DNA from 3 places in the Enterobacter chuandaensis genome. Region 2 is predicted to be linked to each of the others. Evidence: predicted binding sites of a transcription regulator. Region 2 holds the regulator's gene; each other region holds the start of a gene.
The links. Region 2 encodes PurR, which represses purine synthesis genes. Its sites were predicted from a motif close to CANGCAAACGTTTGCNTG; they were not measured.

Region 1: MX657_RS05340 (nucleoside-specific channel-forming protein Tsx) is a predicted target of PurR. The motif match lies at 3,472-3,489, and genes of this name have one in related genera.
Region 3: pyrC (dihydroorotase) is a predicted target of PurR. The motif match lies at 3,820-3,837, and genes of this name have one in related genera.

Annotation. Positions count from the first base shown of each region.
Region 1 is NZ_CP097173.1:1,100,254-1,105,782, forward strand. Features, by position in the region: gene secD (protein translocase subunit SecD) at 1-149, shown strand, start outside; gene secF (protein translocase subunit SecF) at 160-1,131, shown strand; gene MX657_RS05330 (VOC family protein) at 1,274-1,639, shown strand; gene MX657_RS05335 (helix-turn-helix transcriptional regulator) at 1,654-2,334, shown strand; gene MX657_RS05340 (nucleoside-specific channel-forming protein Tsx) at 2,455-3,333, opposite strand; gene MX657_RS05345 (DUF3251 domain-containing protein) at 3,604-4,143, opposite strand; gene nrdR (transcriptional regulator NrdR) at 4,296-4,745, shown strand; gene ribD (bifunctional diaminohydroxyphosphoribosylaminopyrimidine deaminase/5-amino-6-(5-phosphoribosylamino)uracil reductase RibD) at 4,750-5,529, shown strand, end outside.
Region 2 is NZ_CP097173.1:2,083,862-2,089,390, forward strand. Features, by position in the region: gene cfa (cyclopropane fatty acyl phospholipid synthase) at 1-173, opposite strand, end outside; gene punC (purine nucleoside transporter PunC) at 472-1,671, opposite strand; gene punR (DNA-binding transcriptional activator PunR) at 1,786-2,697, shown strand; gene purR (HTH-type transcriptional repressor PurR) at 2,715-3,740, opposite strand; gene MX657_RS10205 (YnhF family membrane protein) at 4,038-4,127, shown strand; gene MX657_RS10210 (MFS transporter) at 4,290-5,456, shown strand; gene sodB (superoxide dismutase [Fe]) at 5,494-5,529, opposite strand, start outside.
Region 3 is NZ_CP097173.1:1,822,867-1,828,395, reverse strand. Features, by position in the region: gene MX657_RS08805 (Gfo/Idh/MocA family protein) at 1-397, opposite strand, end outside; gene MX657_RS08800 (YceH family protein) at 400-1,050, opposite strand; gene rimJ (ribosomal protein S5-alanine N-acetyltransferase) at 1,060-1,644, opposite strand; gene mdtH (multidrug efflux MFS transporter MdtH) at 1,881-3,089, shown strand; gene MX657_RS08785 (lipoprotein) at 3,214-3,774, shown strand; gene pyrC (dihydroorotase) at 3,901-4,947, shown strand; gene dinI (DNA damage-inducible protein I) at 5,022-5,267, shown strand.

The sequences.
Region 1 (5,529 bases), 980 kb from region 2:
TGTATGCAGTGGGTACTGGCGCGATCAAAGGCTTTGCGATTACTACCGGTATCGGTGTCGCAACGTCAATGTTTACCGCTATTGTCGGCACCCGTGCCATCGTGAACCTGCTGTACGGCGGCAAGCGCGTCAAAAAGCTGTCTATCTGAGGAGTGCGTTGTGGCACAGGAATATACTGTTGAACAATTGAACCATGGCCGTAAAGTCTGGGACTTTATGCGCTGGGACTACTGGGCCTTCGGCATTTCAGGTTTACTGCTGATTCTGTCCATCGTCGTTATGGGCGTGAAAGGCTTTAACTGGGGGCTGGATTTCACCGGTGGTACGGTTATTGAGATCTCCCTGGAAAAACCGGTCGATATGGACCAGATGCGTCTGTCTCTGCAGAAGGCGGGCTTTGAAGAGCCGCTGCTGCAGAACTTCGGCAGCAGCCGCGACATCATGGTGCGTATGCCGCCGGTGCACGATGCCAACGGCAGCCAGGAACTGGGCAGCAAGGTCGTACAGGTCATTAACGAGACCACCAGCCAGAACGCGGCGGTCAAACGTATTGAGTTCGTTGGCCCGAGCGTAGGTGCGGACCTGGCGCAGACCGGCGCCATGGCGCTGCTGGTGGCGCTGATCTCCATCCTGGTGTACGTCGGTTTCCGCTTTGAGTGGCGACTGGCAGCCGGTGTGGTTATCGCCCTGGCGCACGACGTGGTGATCACCATGGGCATACTGTCTCTGTTCCACATTGAGATTGACCTGACCATCGTGGCATCCCTGATGTCCGTTATCGGTTACTCACTGAACGACAGTATCGTGGTATCTGACCGTATCCGTGAAAACTTCCGTAAGATCCGTCGCGGTACGCCGTACGAAATCTTTAACGTGTCGTTGACCCAGACGCTGCACCGTACCTTGATCACATCCGGTACCACCCTGATGGTAATCCTGATGCTGTTCCTGTTCGGTGGCCCGGTGCTGGAAGGCTTCTCGCTGACCATGCTGATCGGTGTCTCCATCGGTACGGCGTCGTCCATCTATGTGGCGTCCGCTCTGGCACTGAAACTCGGCATGAAGCGCGAGCACCTGCTCCAGCAGAAAGTCGAGAAAGAAGGGGCGGATCAGCCGTCCATTCTGCCGTAAGCCGACGTTTAGCGCGTGATTGAAATCCCGGTCTGTTGACCGGGATTTTTTTTATCTGCTCCTGACAAACACTCCTGACAGTATGCTGTCAGGAGCCCTGTCGTAGACTCCTTCTGAACCCAAACAACAGGCAGGAGGATGTATGAAAAGCGTAATTAACTGGTTTGAAATTCCGGTCTCGGATATGGATCGCGCCATCAAATTTTATGAGCCGGTCATGCAGCTCGCGCTGCGTCGCGAGAAAATGGACGTGGCTGAACTGGCGGTTTTCCCGCATGAGGACCCGGCCACCGGTGGGGCGCTGGCAAAATTTGACGGCGTTACGCCATCTTTGCAGGGCGCTATTATTTACCTGCATACTGACAATCTGGCGGCCACGCTGGATCGCATTGCCTTTGCGGGCGGCGAGTGCGTGTTTGGCCCGCTGGAACTGCCGCATGGCATTGGCACTATTGCATTGTTTACCGACAGCGAGGGTAATCGCGTCGGCCTCCATCAACCTGCCTGAGAGCGAATGACGTTATGACCCGACGCGCTGACCGTTTGTTTCAGATTGTGCAGATCCTGCGGGGCAGGCGTCTGACAACGGCAGCGCATCTGGCGGAGCGGCTTGGCGTGTCCGAGCGCACGGTCTACCGCGATATCCGCGACCTGTCGCTTTCCTGCGTGCCGGTGGAAGGCGAGGCGGGAAGCGGATATCGGCTGATGTCGGGTTTTGACCTGCCGCCGCTGATGCTGACAAATAAGGAGTCCGAAGCGCTGATGGTCGCGATTCGCCTGCTTAAAACCTGGGGCGGGGAATCGCTGTCGCGCGAGCTGGAGTCGGCCCAGGAGAAGGTGCTGGCCATTCTGCCCGAGGAGAGTCGTCGAAAGGCGGAGCAAACGCGAATTTATGCGCCAGATATTGCTCTACAACCCCATTCACGCAGCGGTTTTGATGTGATTCATCAGGCGATTTCCGCCCAGCGCGTACTGGCGCTGCATTATCGTGATGAGGCAGGGCAGCTTTCTAAACGTGAGGTTCAGCCGCTGGGGCTGTTCTTCTGGGGGGAGCGCTGGCTGCTGGCGGCATGGTGCGAACGGCGCGATGACTACCGCTGTTTCCGGCTCGACCGGTGTCTCAATATTGTGATGACGGAGAGGCGGTTCAGCGAGAGTGCGGACAGATCTCTGGCAGATTTTTTGCGCAAGGTGAAGCAGTAAAAAGCCGGGTGGCGAGGTAAAAGCAAAACGGCAATGTCTATTGCCGTTTTTAGTGTTTTTTCCCTCTCCCCGTGGGAGAGGGTCAGGGTGAGGGCATCAGCCCGCACGGTCCCGCACTGATTAGAAGTTATAACCTACGACCAGGTAACCACCCCAACCGGTAGAACGGACGTTTTCTTTCATCCAGTTCAGGTCGGCGTCGTCGTTCCACTGGCCACCGTTGTGCCAGTAACGCGCAACAACAGAGTAGTGCCAGTGATCGTAGTTCAGCGCCAGGATGTGGCTGGAGGCGATAGAGTCGTTGGTACGCTGTTTGATGCCGTTCTCTGCGTAACCGCTCTTATCGCCCAGATCTGAACCCCAGTCGAAGTTGGTGAAGCCGATATAGCTCAGGTTGCCGCCCCACAGTTGGGTAATTGGCACAAAGTATTTCACTTTGAAACGGTAGCCATCCCACTCATTCTGGTTTTCAGCACCGTAGTTCTGCCACTGATATTTCGCGTATACGTTCAGGGACAGGCTCATTGGCAGGCCGGTGTCGATGTCGGTACCCAGACCCATATACCAGGTGCTCTGACGACCGGACTCGTTGCGCCCCATGTCGTAGATATAGTTGTTTGCGAAGTACCACTCTTTAAACGGACCAAACGCCAGGCTGGTGCCCGTCAGCTTATCAATAGAGAAACGTGGTTCGATTTCCATAAACAGCGGAGAACCGTGGTTCCAGATACCTTTTGCATCGGTGTTACCGCCGAAAAAGACCGGAGCATCCATATAGCCGTAGAAATCAAACCAGTCTTTTTTGGCGAACGCTTCATATTCCAGGTAGGTATCGTTGCGGATCTGCGGTCCGAAACGGGTGTGGTAGCTACCAACCACGTTAACGCTCTGGTGCCACCAGTCGGAGAGGTATTGTGGTTTGTCGTTTTCCGCTGCGTTAACAGTGAAAGAGGAGGACAGTGCCAGCACGGCGCCAGCTGCGAGTAATGTTTTTTTCATAATCATGCCACTGATTGAAATTCCCTTCCGGGAGTGAAAAATGCGCGAATTGCGTTTCTAAATATTTCGTGTTTCTGCGGTGCCTATTATAGGAATCCCTGCTCACAAAAATATGTGTTGTTTCACATATCTCTCACACGCGTAATCGATTGCGTTCACGTTTGCGTACTTTAAACGGCCGGGATTGTAGCGGCAATCATTTATGTTGCCAATCCATACGAAATGTAAATGTTAGCGGAGTGACATTTCACTCCGCCCAAAAGGAAGGAATTACTGCGCGGCGGGTTGGATATCGTGAATGCGGATAAAGCCTAACTGCTCAGGCGTAAGGCCTCTTAGCTGAAGCGGAATATCCACATCGCTGGGTGCCAGAACGCTGGCCGGGGCGGTAAAAAGCTGGTTCTTCACGTTCACTTCCTGGTAGCTCTCCGTGGTGCCCTGGATCTGGCCCCACTCAACGGTGCCGCTAAAGGCGGGCAGCGGATCGTTTGATTCGCCATGAATACGCAATGTTGCGCGCGTACCATCCGCATTCGCCGCCACGTTCACCAGCGACATTTTCAGCGTGCCAATCTGGCTGTTAAGCAGGGCGGGTGTATTTGCCCCCGGCAGCAGATATACCCCGCTGGTGGATTTCGCGTTCAGCGCGTTTTGCTGGGTGATCTTGACCGTTTCTTTGTTCAGTTTGTCCATTGCCGTATTGAGCGTGTTCACACTCTGTTTCATCTGGCGGACTTCGGTTTGCTGTGCGCAGGCACTGAGGGTGAAGAGGCTCCCCACCAGTAAAATTTTCAGGTAACGTCTTGTCATAGCGTTTATTTCCTTGAAATAACGGATCCATATAATGGTAGCCAGCAACGTACCGCCAGACATAGATCCTTTGTCTCAAAAAGCTCTTCCTTTGTTGTCGGGCCAGATCAGGGTAAAATGAAAACCAGTTAACCGGATAACAGGGATACCGTATGCATTGCCCATTCTGCTCCGCTGTGGATACCAAAGTCATCGACTCTCGTCTTGTGGGCGAAGGGTCTTCTGTACGCCGTCGTCGGCAGTGTCTGGTGTGCAACGAGCGTTTCACGACCTTTGAGGTTGCAGAGCTGGTAATGCCGCGCGTGGTGAAAAGCAACGACGTGCGCGAGCCGTTCAACGAAGAAAAGCTGCGCAGCGGGATGCTAAAAGCCCTCGAAAAACGCCCCGTCAGCGCAGACGATGTCGAAATGGCGTTAAACCACATTAAATCGTATCTCCGTGGCCTGGGTGAGCGCGAGGTGCCGAGCAAAATGATCGGCAACCTGGTGATGGAGCAGCTGAAAAAGCTCGATAAAGTTGCCTACATCCGCTTTGCCTCGGTCTACCGCAGCTTTGAAGACATTAAAGAGTTTGGCGAAGAGATCGCCCGCTTACAGGATTAAGCTCATGCACGATGAGATGTACATGGCGCGAGCCATGAAGCTGGCGCAGCGCGGTCGTTTTACTACCCATCCCAACCCGAACGTCGGGTGCGTTATCGTGAAAGATGGCGAAATCGTGGGGGAAGGTTATCACCATCGCGCGGGTGAGCCGCATGCAGAAGTGCATGCGTTGCGCATGGCGGGCGAGAAGGCGCGCGGCGCCACGGCCTACGTGACGCTCGAGCCCTGCAGCCATCACGGGCGCACGCCGCCGTGCTGTGAAGCGCTGATCGCGGCGGGCGTGGCTCGCTTGGTGGCAGCGATGCAGGATCCGAATCCACAGGTCGCCGGGCGTGGATTGTATCGCCTGCAGCAGGAAGGGATCGACGTCAGCCATGGGCTGATGATGCAGGATGCGGAAGCTCTGAATAAAGGCTTCCTGAAGCGCATGCGCACCGGTTTTCCGTATATTCAGCTCAAGCTGGGCGCTTCGCTGGACGGCCGTACGGCGATGGCAAACGGTGAAAGCCAGTGGATCACCTCGCCGCAGGCAAGGCGCGATGTGCAACGCCTGCGCGCGCAAAGCCATGCTATTCTCACCAGCAGTGAAACGGTTCTCGCTGACGATCCGGCCATGACCGTGCGCTGGGACGAACTGAATGCCGATACCCAGGCGCTTTATCCGCAGGAGAACCTGCGCCAGCCGCTGCGTATTATTATTGATAGCCAGAACCGCGTGACGCCGCAGCACCGTATCGTGCAGCAGCCGGGGGAAACCTGGATTGCGCGCACCAAAGAAGATACG
Region 2 (5,529 bases):
AGGCCTAACGACCCCTCGCGCAATACGCGTTTAAAAAAGTCGGGATGTTTAACCTGAGGATCGGATGGGGATGATCCGTTGATAGTGATGCCTGCTCGACCTAACAGTTCACTGACGATCCGGGACCAGTTATCGTCCGGAACGCTGACTTCTTCTATACACGATGAACTCATAGCTTCTCCATCACCCTACTGTGATCAGAACCTTAAAACAGCGTAGACGCTTTTTTTGGTTTGTGAGAAATCTCACGGTAAACACCGCGAGGCTAGTATCCGACGTAGAACAGAGGAAGGGAGATAACCCTTGCCGAAATGCCTTCCATGGTAAAACGGGAGCACTCCGGCTCCCGTTAACACTTAATATTTATCGTATTTAATCGAACCAAATTTAGTATAGGCCTCAAAATTTGGTGATTCAATAGAAAATTCTTAGCAACCTAATCACTGAAAATTAACATAGTTTCTGGCGCGATTAGGCATGCGAGGTTTTCACCTGCGTGCTCTCATCCTGTACGCGCTGTGCGGAGGCCTGCATGCGATAACCCAACGCCGCCAGCGCGACGGTAACCAGCATCACGCTGGTTGTTGTCAGCAGCGGCGTGGCAATCAGCGCGGAGACCACCAGGCTTGCCAGGAAGCACAGTCCCAGTTGAAGGGTGTTCTGCAGCGCAGCCGCGCGGCCTGTCGCCTGCGGGAACGGACGCAGCGCCTGCGCCACAACGATAGGGTAGATCGCCCCGTTCGCGATGGCCATCACGCAGAATGGAATCAATATTTCGGCCAGACCTGCGCCCGGAATAAATCCAACGGCCCAGGTGCCGATGACGCTCAGCGCATAGAGCACCAGCAGCCACGGCAGCATCTGCTGACCTTCCCATTTTTGCAGTGCCGCGCGACAGCCGTAACCGCCTACCAGGAACGCGATGGTCTGCGGAACGTAGCTCAGGCCAATGGCCGCCGGGCTGTAGCCCATATCGTGCAGAATAAAGGGCGAACCTGTGAGCCACGCGAAGAAGCTCGCCGAGCAGGCGGCATAGATCAGAACGTTGCCGCGATACGCCTTAGCGCTCAGCAGGGAGGTAAAGGTAATCGGCTTCGCGTCAGCATGCGCCTCTTTTTTATGCGCTGGCTTGAGGGCGAACGCAGGCAGCATCAGCACCAGCGTGATGGCAAACAGCGTGGCAAAGATAGCCTGCCAGTCAAAGTGCGCGAGGATCCAGCTGCCCAGCAGCGGGGCGAGGGCAGGAGAGAGACCCACCAGCGGCATAATGGTGGCGAAAATACGGTTTGTGCGGTTCGCCGGGTAGTAGTCGGTGACCAGCGCCTGCCAGGTCACGGCAGCGGCACAGACGCCGACCGCCTGAACAAACCGCAGCACCAGCAGCCAGGTGGCATCGCGTACCCATAACATTCCCAGACAGCCAACGGCAAAAATAGCCAGCCCCAGCAGCAATACCGGTTTACGACCAAAGCGATCCGAGAGCGGTCCCCAGAGCAGCTGTGCGAAAGCAAAACCGGCGAGGAACAAACTCAAGCTGGCGCTGATGGCGGCAGCAGGGGTTTGCAAATCTTCCTGCATGGCGGCGAAGGCTGGCAGGTACATATCGGTGGCCAAAAAGCCCAGCACGCTTAAGCCGCCGAGCCAGACTAAAAAACCTTTCCTGGGTTGCACTGTTTTATTCTCCTGAGGAGGCAGGTATACATTGGCGCTGAGTGTAGGGAGTGCAAAGCCGCTTGTGAAACGCTAATATTTGGCGGGTGAATTCAAATTTTTTGCAGGCAGAAAATGTGGTCAGATTATTCTCTTGAAGTGGTCGATGCTGTCGCGCGTAACGGCAGCTTTAGCGCTGCGGCGCAGGAGTTGCACCGCGTCCCTTCGGCTATCAGCTATACGGTACGTCAGCTTGAAGAATGGCTGGCGGTTCCGCTGTTTGAACGGCGGCATCGTGATGTGGAATTAACGCCCGCAGGCGCGTGGTTTTTAAAGGAAGGGCGTTCTGTTATCAAAAAAATGCAGATCACCCGCGAGCAGTGTCAGCAGATCGCGAACGGCTGGCGGGGACACCTTTCCATTGCGGTGGATAACATCGTTAAGCCCGAGCGCACCCGGCAGATGATTGTCGATTTTTATCGGCATTTTTCTGACGTCGAGCTGCGGGTCTCGCAGGAGGTGTTCAACGGCGTCTGGGATGCGCTGGCGGACGGCAGGGTAGAGATGGCGATTGGCGCGACCCAGGCGATCCCCGTCGGGGGACGTTACGCCTTTCGCGATATGGGGATGCTGAGCTGGAAATGCGTGGTGGCGAGCGATCATCCCCTGGCGGCGACGGAAGGGCCGCTGAGCGACGATACGCTGCGCAGCTGGCCGTCGCTGGTGCTGGAGGATACCTCCCGTTCACTGCCGAAGCGAATTACCTGGCTGCTGGACAACCAGCGGCGGGTTGTCGCCCCTGACTGGGGATCGTCGGCGACGTGCCTCAGTGCCGGACTCTGCGTAGGCATGGTGCCCGCCCATTTTGCGCGTCCGCGAATCGACACCGGAGAGTGGGTAGAGCTAACGCTGGAGAACCCGTTCCCGGATGCGGCCTGCTGTCTCACCTGGCAACAAAATGATGTCTCGCCCGCCATGGCCTGGCTGCTGGATTATCTGGGTGACAGCGAAACGCTTAACCGGGAGTGGCTGCGGGAGCCAGACTGACTGGCTCCGCAATGAGATTAACGACGATAGTCGCGGAACGGGCCATCCGCAACGGAACGGCGTTCGATGAGGCGAGGGTGAACTTCAATGGACTGCGACTCTTCACGCTTGTTGACGATCCTGTCCAGCAGCATATTGAAGGCCGTTTCACCCAGCGAATCTTTCGGCTGGTGAATGGTGGTCAGCGCTGGCGTGAAGAAGCGCGCGTTGCGCACGTTGTCATAGCCGATCACGGAGATGTCCTGCGGGACGCGCAGGCCAAGCTCGTCGGCGGCGCAGAGTGCACCCATGGCCATGATGTCGCCCCCGCAGAAAACGGCGGTCGGGCGGTGCTGCTGGGAGACGATCTGCTGCATCGCGCGGTAGCCTGATTCCGGCTCGAAGTCACCCTGCACGATCCAGTTTTCCGGCACGGTAATCAGCGCTTCTTCCATCGCTTTCATAAAGCCGGCCAGGCGGCCCGCGCCGGTGTTGCGTTCCAGCGGACCCGGGATCACGCCAATCTCGCGGTGGCCGCGTTCGATCAGATAACGGCCCGCCATGTAACCGCCTTCGAAGGCGTTATCGATGACGGAGTCGGTGAAGTCGGCGCGCGCTTCGCCCCAGTCCATCACCACCATAGGGATATGGCGATACTCTTCCAGCATCAACAGCACGGATTCCGGGTACTCGGAGCACATTACCAGCAGGCCATCCACGCGCTTTTGCGCCATCATCGATAGATAGGCACGCTGTTTTTCAATGCTGTTCCACGCGTTGCCCAGAATCAGGGTATAGCCTTTCTGGAAGCAGTTTTTCTCTACCGCTTCAATGATCTCGGCAAAATAGGCCGCTTCGCTGCTGGTCGCCAGCAGACCAATAGACTTGGTGTGATTAACCTTGAGGCTACGCGCAACCGCACTCGGTGAGTAGTGCAGTTCTTTGATCGCTGCCCAGACGGCGTTGCGCGTCTCTTCCGCCACAAAGCGGGTTTTGTTAATTACATGTGATACGGTTGTAGTGGAAACGTTTGCGCGTTTTGCTACGTCTTTAATTGTTGCCATTAAATGTCACTCCAGACCATATCCTAAACTCCTGAAAAACTTGAAGGTAAACGTTTGCCTTCTCTCACCCTTATCGCGCAATTTTGGATTGCGGTACGCCAGGAAAACGACACGGGACGTCAGGAGGGGGTCAATGGCCGGTACGCTAATAAATTTAGCGTGGAATTTTGGCCTATCTTGATGAAAAGGGGAAGAGCTAAAGTGTTTATCAGCTTAAATCCAGGAAGATTTTTGAGCTAAACTATGCAAAAATGAGCAAGCTCACTTTTCGTGGGGGGATTAAAAGGAAAAAAATTGATGAGTTCCGATCTGAAGTTTTCGCTGTTCACCACCGTTATTGTGCTGGCTCTGATTGTCGCGGCTGGCCTGACGGCTGCGCTGCACTGATTTACGCGGGGGGAGAGCCTTCTCCCTCCCGATCGCCTGATTGTTACTTCTCTGGCAAAAATCTTTTGCCATTTTGTTAACTTCTCATTTTTTGTGATTGATGTCATGCTTTCCGCTTCTTTGTTCTGTGTCACCACATGACACGGCATCCGGAGTTGACGCATGAAAATCAATTTTCCCCTGCTGGCCCTGGCGATTGGCGCTTTTGGGATTGGCACCACTGAATTCTCCCCGATGGGGTTACTGCCTGTTATCGCCCGGGGCGTGGACGTCTCGATCCCGGCCGCCGGGATGTTAATCAGCGCCTACGCCATCGGCGTGATGGTGGGCGCGCCGCTGATGACGCTTCTGCTTTCGCACCGCGCGCGCCGCAATGCGCTGATTTTCCTGATGGCGATTTTTACCCTGGGCAACGTGCTTTCGGCCATTTCGCCGGACTACACCACCCTGATGCTGTCGCGCATTCTGACCAGCCTTAACCACGGCGCGTTCTTCGGGCTGGGGTCGGTCGTGGCCGCAAGCGTGGTGCCAAAACACAAGCAGGCAAGCGCCGTGGCGACCATGTTTATGGGGCTGACGATTGCCAACATCGGCGGCGTACCGGCGGCCACCTGGCTGGGCGAAGCGATTGGCTGGCGGATGTCCTTCCTGGCGACAGCCGGGCTGGGCGTGGTTGCGATGGTGGCGTTGTTCTTCTCTCTGCCGAAAGGCAGCGCCGGCGAACGTCCGGAAGTGCGTAAAGAGCTGGCGGTCCTGATGCGTCCGCAGGTGCTCTCCGCGCTGCTCACCACGGTGCTGGGGGCAGGGGCGATGTTTACCCTCTACACCTATATTTCACCGGTGCTGCACGATATCACCCACGCAACGCCTCTCTTCGTTACCGCGATGCTGGTGCTGATTGGCGTCGGCTTCTCGATTGGCAACTATCTCGGCGGGAAATTTGCCGACCGTTCCGTGAGCGGGACGCTGAAAGGCTTTTTAACCCTGCTGATTGTCATCATGATTGCGATTCCGTGGCTGGCGCGTAATGAATTCGGCGCGGCGATTGCGATGGTCGTCTGGGGCGCAGCTACCTTCGCCGTGGTTCCACCGCTGCAGATGCGTGTGATGCGCGTCGCCCATGAGGCGCCTGGGCTCTCGTCTTCCGTGAATATCGGGGCGTTCAATCTCGGCAATGCGTTGGGCGCTGCCGCCGGGGGAGCCGTGATTTCAGGTGGTCTGGGATACAGTTTTGTGCCGGTGATGGGGGCGATTATTGCCGCGCTCGGCCTGCTGCTGGTGATGATGTCCGGTCGTAAACAGCCAGAAGCGGTTTGCACGGCTGAATAAGCAAAAACGCAGAAGGGCGAACCCTTCTGCGTGTCTCTTACGCGGCGAAATTCTTCGCCACAAACTCCCAGTT
Region 3 (5,529 bases), 260 kb from region 2:
TCAACTGCTGGTAAAGCGGGGCGAAGCGGCGGTTGAAACCGACCATCAGCGTCAGGTTTTTACGTGCCGCCAGCTCAATCAGCCGTTCGGCGTCCTGAACATTTTCCGCCAGCGGTTTATCCACGCAAACGTGAACCCCCGCATTAAGCAGTTCGCTCACCACCTGATAGTGAGTTGCCGTTGAGGTATGCACAAATACCGCATCGCACTCGCGGGCCAGGTCCTGGATCGATGCGGCATACGGGATACGCCAGGTTTCACAGATGCGTTCTGCCTTTTCTCGGGTAGGTGACCATGCCCCTTGCAGCGTCCAGTCAGACGCAGCGCCCAAGACGGGCAGCCAGGCTTTCTGCGCAATACCACCCAACCCCACCACGCCAATGCGTAATTTTTTCACCGTTAGTCTCCCAAATGTGCCAGCAGTGCATCCAGACGCTGTTTCAGCCCGGCCACCTCGTCTTCCAGTGCCTCTACGCGCGCGGCAAGGTCGTCACTGTTTGCAGGGCGATCCGATTCCGTCGCCACGCTTTCGGCGTCAACGTCACCGCTGAACAGATGCATATAGCGGCTCTCACGTTTACCCGGCTCGCGCGCCAGACGCACTACGTAAGGGCCATCATCGCGCGTGGCCAGCCCTTCCAGCGTCTGCTCGACCTCCTGCATGTCGCTGAACTCATGCATACGGGAGGCGCGCGAACGCAACTCCCCCGGCGTTTGCGCCCCACGCAGCAGCAGCGTGGTAATAACCGCCACTTCCGCACTGCTCAGCTTCAGGTCGCCAAATTCGGAGTTACAAAAGCGCTGTTCGTATTTGGTCACGCGGTTGCCGAAGCCGTTGACGGTGCGCAGATAGTGGCGTTTTACCAGCGCATCCAGCACGTCCTGAACCTCATGCTCGCTGAGGTTCATCACCGGCTCACGGTTGGTCTTCTGGTTGCAGGCCATGGTCACGGCGTTAACAGAGAGCGGATACTGCTCCGGCGTGGTGACCTGTTTTTCAAGTAAGCACCCAATTACGCGCGCTTCCGTACCGTTTAGCTGATATTTCATCTTTTCTCCTTAACGACCTGCAGTCCAGTCACGGGTGGTTAATGCCGTCAGAACGTGGTCGCGCCACTCTCCGTCTATCAGCAGATAGTCTTTGGCATAACCCTCTTTCTCGAACCCTAAACGCGCCAGCAAATTGCCGCTGCGCTGATTATGCGGCATGTAGTTCGCCATGATGCGATGAATATGCTGCGTGCGTTGCATATAGCGGATCGCCACCGTCAACGCCTCGTACATCAGCCCCTGCCCCTGCCATTTCTGGCCGATGGAGTAGCCAAGGTAGCAGGCGTGAAACGACCCGCGCACCACGTTCGAGAAATTGGCGATGCCGATAATCTCTTTCTCTTCTGGATCCAGCAGCGCGAAATAAAATGCGCTGCCCTGCTTATGAAACTCAGCAATCATGCCGAGGCGCGCCTGCCAGCCGGAGGGGTAACAATGGCTTTCATCCCGAACGGGTTCCCAGGGTTTTAAAAACTGGCGATTCTCGGCGTAATAATCCGCCAGACGCCAGGCATCACGCTCATGCACCAGACGAACGACCAGCCGGTCCGTTGTCAGACGCACTTTTGGCACATTACTGCGATAGCCAAACATCAATACCACTCCTTCCCGTCACTTCTGCTTACCCATTAGCTTTACTATACCTGCGCCTGTGCCGTCTGTGAAAACAGTGACATACCATTTTGACCTCTTTTCACATTTTTCGATGAGAACTCTCTATCAAAGCACCTTTTTGATAAAAAAATATTGTCGCGCCGAGGGGTGGGAAAAAACGCGGCGACACCGCAGAATGTTAGCGTGCTCACCTTCTTATTTTCCCTGGAGGGAAAATGTCCCGCGTATCACAGGCGAGGAGCCTGGGTAAATATTTCCTCTTAGTCGATAACATGCTGGTCGTGCTCGGCTTTTTTGTCGTGTTCCCCCTCATCTCGATCCGCTTTGTCGATCAAATGGGCTGGGCGGCGCTGATGGTCGGTATTGCGCTGGGGCTACGCCAGTTTGTTCAGCAGGGTCTGGGCGTCTTTGGCGGCGCAATCGCTGACCGCTTTGGCGCTAAACCGATGATCGTTACCGGTATGCTGCTGCGCGCGGCAGGCTTTGCCACGATGGCGGTTGCCCACGAGCCCTGGCTGCTCTGGTTCTCCTGCTTCCTCTCCGGTATTGGGGGCACCCTGTTTGATCCGCCGCGCACCGCGCTGGTGGTGAAGCTGATTCGTCCGCAGCATCGTGGTCGCTTCTTCTCCATTCTGATGATGCAGGACAGTGCCGGGGCAGTTGTCGGCGCGCTGCTGGGCAGCTGGCTGCTGCAGTACGATTTCCGCCTCGTCTGTGCGGCCGGGGCAGTGCTCTTTATTCTGTGCGCGCTGTTTAACGGCCTCTATCTTCCTGCCTGGAAGCTGTCGACGGTGAAAGCGCCGGTGCGCGAGGGGCTCGGACGCGTGCTGCGCGACAAGCGTTTTGTTACCTACGTGTTGACCTTAACCGGGTATTACATGCTGGCCGTACAGGTGATGCTGATGCTGCCGATCATGGTGAACGATATTGCGGGCACGCCTGCTGCGGTGAAATGGATGTACGCCATTGAAGCCTGCCTGTCGTTAACGCTGCTCTACCCCATTGCCCGCTGGAGTGAACGGCGTTTTCGCCTGGAGCATCGTCTGATGGCCGGGCTGTTTCTGATGACGCTGAGCATGATGCCGATTGGTCTGGTAAACACGCTTCAGCAGCTTTTTACGCTGATCTGCACCTTCTACATCGGCTCCATCATCGCCGAGCCCGCCCGCGAAACGCTGAGCGCCTCACTCGCCGATGCGCGTGCGCGCGGCAGTTATATGGGCTTCAGCCGCCTGGGTCTGGCCTTTGGCGGTGCGCTGGGCTACACCGGCGGCGGCTGGCTGTTCGATGCCGGCAAGGCGCTGAACCAGCCGGAGCTTCCCTGGATGATGCTCGGCGTGGTGGGCGTCATGACGCTTTTCGCCCTGTGGTGGCAGTTCAGCCAGAAGCGCAGCGCGAGCGGCATGCTCGAGCCTGGCGCGTAGCCTTTCCCTCCGGCGGGAGAAAACTCCCGCCTCACTTCTCAGTATTTTCTGCTGGTTTCTGCCATTTCACACTGACATACTTGCGTAACAGGACAGAAGCGCCGATTTTTCGTTGAGGAACACTATGAAGAAAATTGTCATTGCCGCCGCATTTATTGTCAGCGGTCTGCTGGTGGGCTGTAACCAGCTTACGCAATACACCGTCAGTGAGCAGGAAATTAATCAGGCGCTGGAAAAACATAATAATTTCTCTAAAGACATTGGCGTGCCGGGGCTAGCCGATGCCCACATCGTTCTCACCAATCTCACCAGCCAGATTGGTCGTGAAGAGCCGAATAAAGTCACTCTGGCCGGTGATGCCGCTCTTGATATGACCTCTCTTTTTGGTAATCAGAAGGCCAACATCAAGCTCAAGCTGAAGGCGCTTCCCGTGTTCAATAAAGAAAAAGGGGCAATTTTCCTCCAGGAGATGGAGGTGGTCGATGCGCAGGTTTCGCCGGACAAGATGGCGCCGGTTCTGCAAACCCTGATGCCCTATCTGAACCAGTCGCTGCGAAATTACTTTAACCAGCAGCCAGCGTACGTCTTAAGCGAAGACAACAGCAAGGGCGAAGCTCTGGCGAAAAAATACGCAAAAGGCATAGAGGTGAAGCCGGGAGAAATCATCATTCCTTTCACCGATTAACCTGAAGGGCGCTGCGGCGCCCTTTTTTTTACGGAAAAGTGTGCAAACGAAAACGTTTCCGCTTATGATTTGTGTCCGGCAAAAACAGCCATCCTTATGACTGATTCCTGACAAGCCGGAGCTTCCATGACTGCACAACCCCAGGTTCTTAAAATCCGCCGCCCTGACGACTGGCATATCCATCTGCGTGATGGCGATATGCTGAAAACCGTCGTGCCCTATACCAGCGAAATTTATGGCCGCGCGATTGTCATGCCAAACCTGGTTCCGCCAGTCACCACCGTCGATGCCGCGATCGCCTACCGCCAGCGCATTCTGGATGCCGTTCCGGCGGAACATGATTTCACCCCGTTGATGACCTGCTACCTCACCGATTCGCTGGATCCAAATGAAGTGGAACGCGGATTTAACGAAGGCGTATTTACGGCGGCGAAACTCTATCCGGCAAATGCCACCACCAACTCCAGCCACGGCGTTACCAGCATTGATGCCATCATGCCGGTGCTGGAACGTATGCAGAAGCTGGGCATGCCGCTGCTGGTGCATGGTGAAGTGACGCATGCGGAGATTGACATCTTCGACCGTGAAGCCCGTTTTATCGAAACCGTCATGGAGCCCCTGCGCCAGCGTCTGCCCGCGCTCAAAGTGGTGTTTGAACATATCACCACGAAAGACGCGGCAGAGTATGTGCGTGACGGCAACGAGCTGATTGCCGCGACCATCACCCCGCAGCACCTGATGTTTAACCGTAACCATATGCTGGTGGGCGGGGTGCGTCCCCACCTGTACTGCCTGCCGATCCTCAAGCGCAACGTACACCAGCAAGCGCTGCGCGAGCTGGTTGCCAGCGGCTTCTCTCGCGCGTTCCTGGGCACGGACTCTGCGCCTCATGCCCGCCATCGTAAAGAGGCGAGCTGCGGCTGCGCAGGTTGCTTCAACGCCCCAACGGCGCTTGCCAGCTACGCGACCGTCTTTGAAGAGATGAACGCGCTGGAACATTTTGAAGCGTTCTGCTCTCTTAACGGTCCGCGCTTCTACGGCCTGCCGGTCAACGACACCTTCATTGAACTGGAGCGCAAAGCGAGCCACGTTGAGGAGTCCATTGCCCTGACGGATGACACGCTGATCCCTTTCCTGGCGGGTGAAACCGTCAACTGGACGGTAAAACGTTAAAAAATCAGTGCCCCTTGTTGTCAAAACGATAATATACCTGTATAAATAAACAGTATATTACACAGGGGGCATTTATGCGTATTGAAGTCACCATAGCCAAAACTACCGTTCTGCCTGCTGGCGCGCTTGACGCTCTGGCAGGCGAATTATCCCGCCGTATTAACAGCACATTTCCCGACAACGCGGGCGCCGTAACGGTGCGTTACGCCGCTGCGAACAACCTCTCCGTCATGGGTGCCGCGAAAGAAGATAAAGATCGCATCAGCGAAATCCTGCAGGAAACGTGGGAAAGCGCGGACGACTGGTTCATCACGGATTAACACTGCTCCCTCATTGTGTTTTTTTGCCGGGTCGCCCCGGCTTTTTTTTGTCCGAAATTCCTAAAGTTCAAATTAATTCAGCGTCTTCTTAAAAAATCGTGAACGAGATGGTGTTTTATTGTTCGAACAATCCTAAAAAGCAGAAAAATGTGTTGCTACCTGTTTATTTTTCCCGTTGGAACCCTTATTACTTGGTATACTGAAGATGCTTTCAGAAAAACATGCATTGAACCTCAGAGCCGTTGTCTTCTAACACGCATTT